Regions from separate parts of the Arthrobacter sp. BG5 genome, predicted to be linked through region 3. Evidence: riboswitches for the same ligand, from Rfam matches in the RefSeq annotation. Region 3 holds a riboswitch; each other region holds the start of a gene.

Region 1 (3,249 bases), 1.4 Mb from region 3:
CACGTTATGCACAGGCGAGATAACGGAATTATTACCGCTTGCCTTAATCCCCTATAGTTGATGACTAGCACCGATACTAAAGCGTTATCTGATCCGAAGCCGAGCTCTGCCAGCGGACCAGTAAGCGAGTCACCTTCTGGCAGAGGCGGGGGAACCACAACCGGCTGCTGATTCAGCAGCCTTGGGGTGAAGTCCGCTAGCGGCGAGCAAACACCATGAGGGATCCGCTGAGGACGCCCCTGTGTCTGGATGCTTGCACCGGCGGACCGGGTCTTTGATCTCTCTGACCCGAATCCGACAGCTAACTTCGCAGGCTATCCAGAGAGGAACCCTTCTTGACCACCCAGACCGTCAGGGGCCGCCGTCGTGCGACCGGTCCCGCTCCGGAGCCGCGCCCGGCCGCCGTCGTTCTCACCGAGCGCCCGCGCGATGCGCACCGCGACGAGCGCCGCGGCCGGCGCAGCCCGTTCCGCCAGGTAACCGACTTCGCCGCCGTGAGCGGTGTGGGTCAGAAGGCCGGCATCGCCCTCGCGGCCACCGGTCTGGTCCTCACCGTCGCCGTTCCGGCCACCGGCCCCGTGATGGCCACCGAGGCCGGCAAGGCTGGCTCGGTTTCCGCCGCAGCGCAGCCCGAGGTCAAGGCAGCGGCCGCCGAAATCAACTTCAACCGCACGGCGGTCACCACCAAGGGCGACCCGGACAGCAAGCTCAAGCAGCTGCTCAGCGCCCAGTCCGTGGGCACCATCACCCGTGCGGCCTCGGCCGGCAGCCTCGGGGCCCCGCTGGACGCCATGGTCACCGCGTCGCCGTTCGGCTACCGGGTCAGCCCCATCACAGGCGCCGTTGGCGAATTCCACCGCGGCCAGGACTATGCCGCGCAGTGCGGCACCGCGGTGCACGCCGCCGCGAGCGGCACCGTGACTTTTTCCGGCTGGCACCCCTACGGGGGCGGCAACCGGGTCGTGATCGACCATGGCAACGGCCTGGAGACCACGTACAACCACTTATCGTCCTCCAACGTCCACGTGGGCCAGCAGGTCTCGCGCGGCGATGTGGTGGCGATGAGCGGAACCACCGGCGCCTCCACCGGCTGCCACCTCCACTTCGAGGTGATGGTCAACGGGGAAGTCGTTGATCCGCTGGGCTGGCTCTAAGCCGACCCGAGGGACGACTCGCATTTCTGTGACACGCCGTGATCTGAATGTGACATTGAGTCCCAACTGTTGTACCGTATGAAGCACGCCAACTTCTCCGAAGTTGGCGCTCTTGAGTGGATTGCCTAACTCTGCCACCGCTCAAGGTCCGTTCGCATGACATCGTCTGGCAGGGGCGGGGGAACCAATTTTGGTCTTCGCAAGAAGACCTTGGGGTTAAGTCGCAAAGCTTCCCAGGAAGCGGAGCGGCCGGGTGACTCCCATCCGAATCCGACAGCTCACCTCGTAGGCATTGGGAGAGGCTACTTTCGTGTCTTCACGCCACAATGCTGCGCGTTTTCGCGCTGGCGAGGCTCAGTTGAGCCCGCTGAACTCCATGCTCCGCGTCGCCCTTGCCGGCGCCCGGGCTGGATCACGCAACGCAGTTCCCGCTTTTGGCGCGTCTTCGCAGTACACCCTTCGCTAAGAAACCCGTTTCGGGGCGATCCGGCGTACCCCCAAGATGCCGGAGCGTCCTCAGTCCCGCCTGCAAGCAGTGCGGACACTTAGGATCACGAAAGAGAGAACTAAATGACTACTCGTGCAAACATTGCACGCCACCGCGCGGAGGTCACCAAGACCAACTCGCTGGCTGTCATTGCTAAGGCCGTCGGCGACAACGCCGGTGGTATGGGTCGTCAGGCCGCGGTTATCGCTGCAGCCTCCGGCCTGGTTCTGACCAGCGGTATCGCAGCCAACGCTGCCGAGACCAACGTTCAGCGCGAATCGACGTCCGCTTCCGCCATGGAAGTACAGTCCAACGCTCCGGCCACGATCTCCGCGGCCTCCACCATCGCGATCTCCTACGAGAAGCCCGCGGTCAAGACCGCGCCGGGCCCCGTCGTCGAGGCTCCCAAGCCCGTCGTACAGGTCCAGGAAGCCAACACCGACGCAACCGCGCCGGCAGCGGGCTCCACCGCCACCGCCACCGCCGGCACCGGCGCTGCGACCACCGCCTCCGTGGCGACCAAGGCTCCGGCCGCGGTCAGCGGCATGGGCGCTTCGATCGCCGCCGCTGCCTACGCGCAGATCGGCGTCTCGCAGGACTGCACCATGCTGGCCACGAACGCACTGGCCGCCGTCGGCGTCAACTACCATGGCTGGCCGGCAGGTTACCTGTCCCTGGGCCGCACCGTGAGTGCTGCCGAGGCCCAGCCGGGCGACCTCGCTTATTACCAGAACGGCGGCATGGGCATGGCCCACATCGCCGTTTACGTCGGCAACGGCATGGCCGTCCACGGCGGCTGGAACGGTGGAACCACCGCGCTGTACAGCGTCAACGTCGGCTCCGGCCCGGTCTTCATCCGCGTCGGCGGCTAGGACCCAGTCCGGGCATCAGCCCGAAGCATCGTGAAAGGACCCCTGCCCCTGCGGCAGGGGTCCTTTCCGTTAAGCAGCAGGCCGCCCGGCTGCGGCCCTACACGGTGATGCGCGGGCGCCCGGTTGCGGCCGCCGGCGTCGCGGCGCGGGGAAACGCGGCACAGAAAAATTCGGCAATCCGGGCCTTGGGTGTTTACTCTTGTGGTGTCGATCCATAGCCCGACCATGCACAGGGCAGCCGGCCCTAGTGCCCCTGGCGGGTGCGGCCGTGAAGAGGTATGCGGATGCGCACTCTCGTTCTGAATGCTGGATATGAACCGCTGGCGGTAGTCACCTTCCGCCGGGCGCTGGTCCTTGTATTGACCGGAAAGGCCAGTGTGGTGGCCGAAGGGGACGACCCGGTGGTGGGCCCGCAGGACATCCTCGGCCGCCCGTCGGTGATCCTGCTGAACCGCTACATCAGGCCGCGCTACAACACCCTGACGGCTGTCAGCCGCAGGGGAGTGCTCCGCCGCGACAGCCACCGCTGCGCCTACTGCGGCAAGGCTGCCCACACCATTGACCATGTCCAGCCCAAATCGCGGGGCGGCGCGGACTCGTGGGAGAACCTCGTGGCGGCGTGCCTGCGCTGCAATAACGCCAAGGGCGACCACACCCCGGCCGAGATGGGCTGGAAGCTCGGCTTCGTTCCCGGGCCGCCCAAGGGCACCATCTGGCAGATCAAGGAACTGGAGAA
Region 2 (3,249 bases), 1.6 Mb from region 3:
TGTTCGTCCCCGTGTCCGATGTGGACCGGGCCAAGGACTTCTACGTGAACAAGGTTGGCTTCAACGCCGACTACGACGAACGCCCCTCGGACGGCATCCGGTTTGTCCAGCTGACCCCGCCGGGCTCCGGCTGCTCGATCGCGATTGGCGAGGGCCTCAACGATGCCCCGCCCGGAACCGCCCCCAGCCTGCAACTGGTGGTCAACGACATCCAGGCGGCGCACCGGCAACTCAAGGACAACGGTGTGGACGTCAGTGACGTCGACGTCCAGGAGTGGGGGCATTTCGTGTACTTCGCCGATCCCGACGGCAACAAATGGGCGGTGCAATACATCCCCAACCGTTCCGCCGGCTAGGCGTCCGCTACTGCCCGCAGGTGGGTGCCACTGCCCGCAGCCGGCATTGGGGCACCGTGCCGTGGCCGGCACAAGAAGACCCCGGATCCTGTGGATCCGGGGTCTTCTTCTAGCGGGCCCAAGGCCCGCGGTGCGTGTGGTTTAGTACCAGTTGTTCGCGTAGTGGAAGTTCAGGGCGCCGCACGGTGAGCCGTAGCGGTCCTGCACGTACTGCAGGCCCCAGTTGATCTGGGTCCGGTAGTTGGTCCGGTAGTCAGCGCCGGCGCTGGCCATCTTCTCGGCGGGCAGGGACTGCACCACCCCGTAGGCGCCGCTGCTGGGGTTCGTGGCCGTGGTCTTCCAGTCGGATTCCTTGGTCCACAGCTTCAGCAGGCACTGCATCTCGCTGGCTGCCCAGCCGTGGGCGGGCAGTTGGGCGGCGGCATAGGCTTGCGCGCCGGCGGGGTCGTCGACGGCCACCGGCTTCGCCGGAGCGGGCGCCGGGGCCTTCACGGGCTTGGCCTTCGGGGCCGGGGCCTTGGCAGCTGGTTTGGCCGGGGCTTTCGCCTTGGCGGGCGCGACCTTGGCCGCCTGGGCCTCCACGTTCGCGGCGGCCGGGGATGCAGGAGCGTTGCTGCCGACGCGTTCGAAGTCCAGGGTCTGCAGCGACGCGGCAGTGTCCTTGGCCGCGTCGGCGGTGTGCGCGGCCGTGCCGGACGCTTGGCCCGCGGCGCCTGCCCCCAGCAGGACCGCAAAAGCGGATAGCACGACGGCGGCGCGCTTGCCGTTTGTCCTGAGGCCGGCGCGGGACAGGGCCGAAGTGCGCTTCGCCGGCTCGGCCCGGTGGCGGGCGCTCTCGGCGTCGGACGTGCGTTTAGCGCCTTCTGGGCGCGCGGGAGCCTTGAATTCAGTCATGTTCGCCTCTCAACGCCTACGGAGTTAGCTGTCGGGTTCGGATGCGAAATCCGGCCGCACGGAATCTCGACGTGGCGGCTTAACCCCAAGGGTGCATGGATGCAGAATGCCCGGGAACTCTGGGTTCCCCGTCTCTGCCTGGTCCATGGGAATCCGGGAAGCGGCAGAGTTTGGCGTCAGCCCGGATATGCGGCTAGATCGATGACCGCACCCTAAAACGGTACCGGACTTCCAGTCAGATGTCACATTTAGGTAACGGCACACCCCCGCGGCGGAGTGGCGTCTTGCCTTCGGGTCCGTGGCGGGCAGGCCCGTTTCGACGGTTCCCTGCGGCTTCGATGGTGCTAAGCGTCGGACGGGCACGGAACCGTCGAAACGGCGGGGCGGGGGTGTGCGGACCACCCGGGAGTTGCGTGTCAGCCGGGTCCGGTGCGGTCAGGATGTGTTGCGGGGGCTGTGGAAGTCCGGACCGGCTACGCCGTCGGCGGCACCGCGGGCAGCCGGACGGCGAACTCCGTCCGGCCCGGCCGGGACGTGACCTCGACGGTTCCCCCGTGCGCCGCCACGATCGACTGCACAATGGACAAGCCGAGGCCGCTGGTTCCCTCGGACGCCGCCGTCGCCACCGCCGTCGTGCCCGCCGTCGCGCCCCCAGGACGGGGCGACGGGCGGGAGGCCGATCCGGCCGCCGGGTTGGTGCGTGCGGCGTCGGCCCGGGCAAAGCGGGAGAAGACGCGGCCGAGGAATTCGGGGGCGATGCCGGTGCCGTTATCCGTCACGGTGACCACGGCGCTGCCGTCCGCCGACCGCGTGACGCCCGTGACCACCTTCGTCCCCGGCTCCGTGTGCTTGCGGGCGTTGGAGAGGAGGTTGGCGATGACCTGGTGAAGCTGGGCCGCGTCGCCGCGCACCAGCACGGGCTCGCCCGGGAGTTCCAGCTGCCAGATGCGGTCCGGGGCCATGACTTTTTCGTCGCTCACCGTCTCGACGGCCAGTTGGGTGAGGTCGACCTCGGTGAGCTTGAGCGGCTGCCCCTCGTCCAGGCGCGCGAGCAGCAGCAGATCCTCTACCAGGGTGGTCATCCGCTCGGACTGGCTTTGGACCCGGGCCAGGGACTTTTCCCCGTCGGGCGTGAAGTGTTCGGTCATCCGCATCAGCTCCGTATAGCCGCGGATGGCGGTGAGCGGTGTGCGGAGCTCGTGCGAGGCGTCGGCCACGAACTGCCGCACCTTCATCTCGCTCTCCTGCCGCGCTTCAAGGGCGCTGGAAACGTTCTCCAGCATCTGGTTCAGCGCGTAACCCACGCTGCCCACCTCGGTTCCCGGATGGGCGGCCGACGCCGGCACCCGCACCCCCAGCGCCACCTCGCCGGCGTCCAGCGGCAGGCGGGAGACCTTGGTGGCCACCTCGGAGAGCTGTTCCAGCGGCTTCATGGTGCGGCGGATGACGGCGGTGCCGGCGAGGCCGATCAGGACCAGGCCGCCCGCGGACACCACCCCCAGGGTCCACACGAGCGAGGCCAGCGTGTTTTGTTTTTCCGCCAGCGGGAGTCCGGTGACAATTATGTCGCCGTAGGGGGCCCGTACCGCGGTCAGCCGGTAGTCGCCGGCCGAAAGGCTGCGGTTCACGGGCGCACCGTCCGGGGTGAGCGCCAGGAGGACGGCGTTGTCCGCCGAGGAGAGGCTCTCGCGGGTGGCGTCTCCGGCGAGGAAACCGGCGCTTGCCACGGTGCCGTTCAGCACGCGTGCGTTGAGCGTGCCGATGCCCTGCCCCCGGGCCTCGAGGGGGTCCGGGCGGCCGCCCGGGTTGTCGGATTCCGGCCGGCCGAACTCGCTGGAACGGTGCGCGGCTCCCGCGAGCTGCCTATCGAGCTGCTGGGTGAGGAAGACGTCCATCGAGGCGTAGCTGAACACCCCCACCGCCCCGCAGATGGCCACGAGCAGTCCCATGGCGACGAGGACCAGCCGGGTGCGCAGGTGCCACGTGGACGGGTTGCGCC
Region 3 (3,249 bases):
CCGACGATTTGAGTACCCCGGATGGGGTGGGGCGGTACAACCACTTCTCCGCTTCCGGCGGGGCGTCGATTTATTGGTCGCCGAAGACCGGCGCGCACTTTGTTATGGGTGCGATCCGGGCCAAGTGGTCGTCCCTGGGCAGGGAGAGAGGGGTGCTGGGGTACCCCATTGCCGACGATTTGAGTACCCCTGATGGCGTGGGGCGGTACAACCACTTCTCCGCTTCCGGCGGGGCGTCGATTTATTGGTCGCCGAAGACCGGCGCGCACTTTGTTATGGGTGCGATCCGGGCCAAGTGGTCGTCCCTGGGCAGGGAGAGAGGGGTGCTGGGGTACCCCATTGCCGACGATTTGAGTACCCCTGATGGCGTGGGGCGGTACAACCACTTCTCCGCTTCCGGCGGGGCGTCGATTTATTGGTCGCCGAAGACCGGCGCCCACTTCGTTCGGGGAGCGATCCGGGCCAAGTGGTCGTCCCTGGGCAGGGAGAGGGGACGGCTGGGCTATCCGGTTACGGACGAATACTCAGTTGCCGTGGGCCGGGCCTCGAACTTCCAACGCGGGAAGTTGACCTGGATATCTGCCACGCGGCTGGTGACCGGCTAACGGCGGCCCAGAGGGGACGGGGCGTGGTGCGGGACGCCGGATGCCTGGCAGGAGGTCCCCGGCTCGGCGCGAGCGGCTGGCGCAGGTCAAAATGGAGCAATGAGCGAGGCCTGTGACTTCATCGACGCGGCGCTGCAGCGTGAAAGTTCCTGGCAGCGGGCCGACGAGGCCCAGGCCCGTTGCGGTCCGGAGCTGGGGAGCTACGGCGCCTCCGTCGGTGCGGTCCGCGGCACCGTCCGGGATGCGCTCCGCCGCTACCGGCACCTGGGCCGCGACGGTATCACCGCGCTGAGCTCGGAATTGTGGGCGGTGCCCGTCTTCGAGCGCCGGCTCGCCGCCGTCGTCCTGCTGCAGTCGTCCCTGGCACTGCTGGACAACTCGGACCTGACCCGCGTCGAGGGCTTCCTGCGCACGGCGCGCCTGCGCGAGCTGGCCGATCCGCTGGCGATCGACGTCGTGGGGCCGCTTGTTGCGCGGCTGGACGGTCAACCCCGTGACCGCGCAGAGGCCGTGATGCGCCGCTGGCTCCAGGATCCGGACGAATGGCTGCGGCGGGCTGCTGTGCTGGCCCCGTTGCGGGGGCTGCGGGCCGGAGACGGCGACTGGGACCGCTTTGTCCGGCTCGCCGGGACTTCCCTGGCGCACCGTTCCGGCGGCGCGAAGGGCAGCTCCGGCAGCAGCCCGGACGGCGACAGCGGACTGGTCCGGGAAGCGTTGTCACGCTTGCTCGCCGAGGCGGGCCCCGACGTCGTCAACCAAGTGCCGGGCAGCCTTCCCTAAGGCTCCGACCTGCGTTCCACCACGGCGTACGCCTTGCCATCGAGGAACTGCCAGTCGGTCACCACCATAAAACCGAGCGCGTCCACCCGGTCGTTTAGGACGTGGATGTCGAAACCGCCGTCGCGCGGTTCGGCGTCCCACGTCGCCACGTGGATTTCCTTCCCCTCGAGAACCAGCAGCTCCGTGTTGACATCGAAATCCTCCTGCGGCTGATCGCTCAACTGGCAGATGGCGACACAGTGGCTGTTCATGGTGGGGCCTCCGGTGGGATCGCTGGATGCCTTCATCCTATGCGTGGCGGCCAGCAGGACCCTAGGGATTTTTCGCCGCCGACAGCAGGCCCCCGTTATCTGAATGTGACATTCCTGCCGGCTGCCGTTACGGTGGATAGGTGCCTGTTTGTATCCGATACGGGCGCTCCCGAGCCGATTTGCCTAACTCTGCCGCGGCCCGGGATCCGAATGCAACCATCTGGCAGAGACGGGGAAACCACATTTGACCTGCACTTTCCGCAGGTCTTGGGGTGAAGCCGCGCAGCGCCCGCTTTGACGGGCCCGCGGCCGGGTGCCTCCCATCCGAATCCGACAGCTCACCTCGCAGGCATTGGGAGAGGCTACAACCATGACTTCAAGCATTACTTCTGCGCGCCATCGGTCCGACGCAACCGCCGGACGGAGCTCAGCATTTTCGGTCAAGTCGAGCACCATCGGCCGCCAGGCCGCGGTTCTTTTTGCCGCCTCCGGCCTGGTCCTCACGAGCGGCATGGCAGCCAACGCCGCCGTTGCACCGGTCGAGCGCGACTCCGCTCCGGCGTCGTCGGTCGACGTTGGCAGCAAGGTATCGACGCCCGTCACCGCTGATTCCGCCGTTCAGATCAGCTTTGACCGCCCGGCAGTCGCCACCACCCCGGCGCCCGTGATCGAGCAGCCCAAGCCCGTCGCCGCACCGGCAGTTGCCGCCGCGCCGGCCGTCGCCGCGGCGCCCGCCGCAGCGCAGCCCGTCGTTGCACAGGCTCCGGCAGCCCCCACCATCACCGTCCAGGCGAAGTCGGCCGCGGCGCCTGCCCCGGCAGCCGGCGGAGTCAACGCAGCGATGCTTTCGGCCGCCTACAGCCAGATCGGCATCACGCAGGACTGCACCGCAATGGTCGAAAAGGCCCTCGGCGCTGCCGGCATCCGCGTGGGCGACCTCGGTCCCCAGCAGTTCATGAACTACGGCAAGGTTGTGGGCACCCCGCAGCCCGGCGACATGGTCGTCCAGTCCGGCCACGTTGCCATCTACGCGGGCGGTGGCCAGGTCATCAGCGGCGGCATGAACGGCAGCAACCAGACGATCAAGCACCCGCTGTCCTGGCTGACGGCCACCGGCGGCGTGACCTTCGTCCGCGCCGGCGCCTAACACCCGCCTCAGCGCCTCTTCCGAAAGCCGGCGACCGGCTGCCACCGTGGCAGCCGGCCGCCGGCTTTTGCATGCCTGCGATGCACCCCGGCCGCTGCACCCTGGCCGGTGTTACGAAGCCGCACCTCAGTGGGTGTAACGCAGCAGGACCACGCCGTTGCCGAACGCCCGGGTTCCCGCGAGCGTGAGCCGGGTCCTGTCATCCGCAGCCTTGAACAGCGGCTTGCCGTGTCCGATCAGGACGGGGTGGATGTAGATCCAGTACTCGTCGATCAGCCCGAGCCGGCGGAAGGCGTCGGCCAGGTCGGCCCCGCCCAGTGCCAGGTCGCCGCCGGGCTGCGCCTTCAGGGCCAGTACTTCCTCAGCGACGACGTCGTGTACCACCGTAGTGTTCCAGTCGGCCCGCTCCAGTGTCCTGGAATAGACGACTTTCGGCATGTCCCGCCAGATTTTGGCAAATTCCACC

What was found. Region 3 has a riboswitch for cyclic di-AMP ahead of AC1MBE_RS01975 (NlpC/P60 family protein). Riboswitches for the same ligand answer to the same signal wherever they lie in the genome.
Region 1: it holds a riboswitch for cyclic di-AMP, as region 3 does, so the genes downstream of both, AC1MBE_RS13050 (NlpC/P60 family protein) here and AC1MBE_RS01975 (NlpC/P60 family protein) in region 3, are expected to answer to the same signal.
Region 2: it holds a riboswitch for cyclic di-AMP, as region 3 does, so the genes downstream of both, AC1MBE_RS12185 (aggregation-promoting factor C-terminal-like domain-containing protein) here and AC1MBE_RS01975 (NlpC/P60 family protein) in region 3, are expected to answer to the same signal.

Annotation. Positions count from the first base shown of each region.
Region 1 covers NZ_CM155268.1:2,810,064-2,813,312, forward strand. The annotation lists cyclic di-AMP (ydaO/yuaA leader) riboswitch at 88-331, shown strand; gene AC1MBE_RS13045 (M23 family metallopeptidase) at 336-1,154, shown strand; cyclic di-AMP (ydaO/yuaA leader) riboswitch at 1,302-1,460, shown strand; gene AC1MBE_RS13050 (NlpC/P60 family protein) at 1,725-2,513, shown strand; gene AC1MBE_RS13055 (HNH endonuclease) at 2,798-3,249, shown strand, end outside.
Region 2 covers NZ_CM155268.1:2,621,405-2,624,653, forward strand. The annotation lists gene AC1MBE_RS12180 (glyoxalase superfamily protein) at 1-356, shown strand, start outside; gene AC1MBE_RS12185 (aggregation-promoting factor C-terminal-like domain-containing protein) at 498-1,250, opposite strand; cyclic di-AMP (ydaO/yuaA leader) riboswitch at 1,249-1,431, opposite strand; gene AC1MBE_RS12190 (HAMP domain-containing sensor histidine kinase) at 1,724-3,249, opposite strand, start outside.
Region 3 covers NZ_CM155268.1:443,963-447,211, reverse strand. The annotation lists gene AC1MBE_RS01990 (choice-of-anchor D domain-containing protein) at 1-605, shown strand, start outside; gene AC1MBE_RS01985 (DNA alkylation repair protein) at 705-1,385, shown strand; gene AC1MBE_RS01980 (hypothetical protein) at 1,382-1,636, opposite strand; cyclic di-AMP (ydaO/yuaA leader) riboswitch at 1,810-2,002, shown strand; gene AC1MBE_RS01975 (NlpC/P60 family protein) at 2,007-2,783, shown strand; gene AC1MBE_RS01970 (dihydrofolate reductase family protein) at 2,910-3,249, opposite strand, start outside.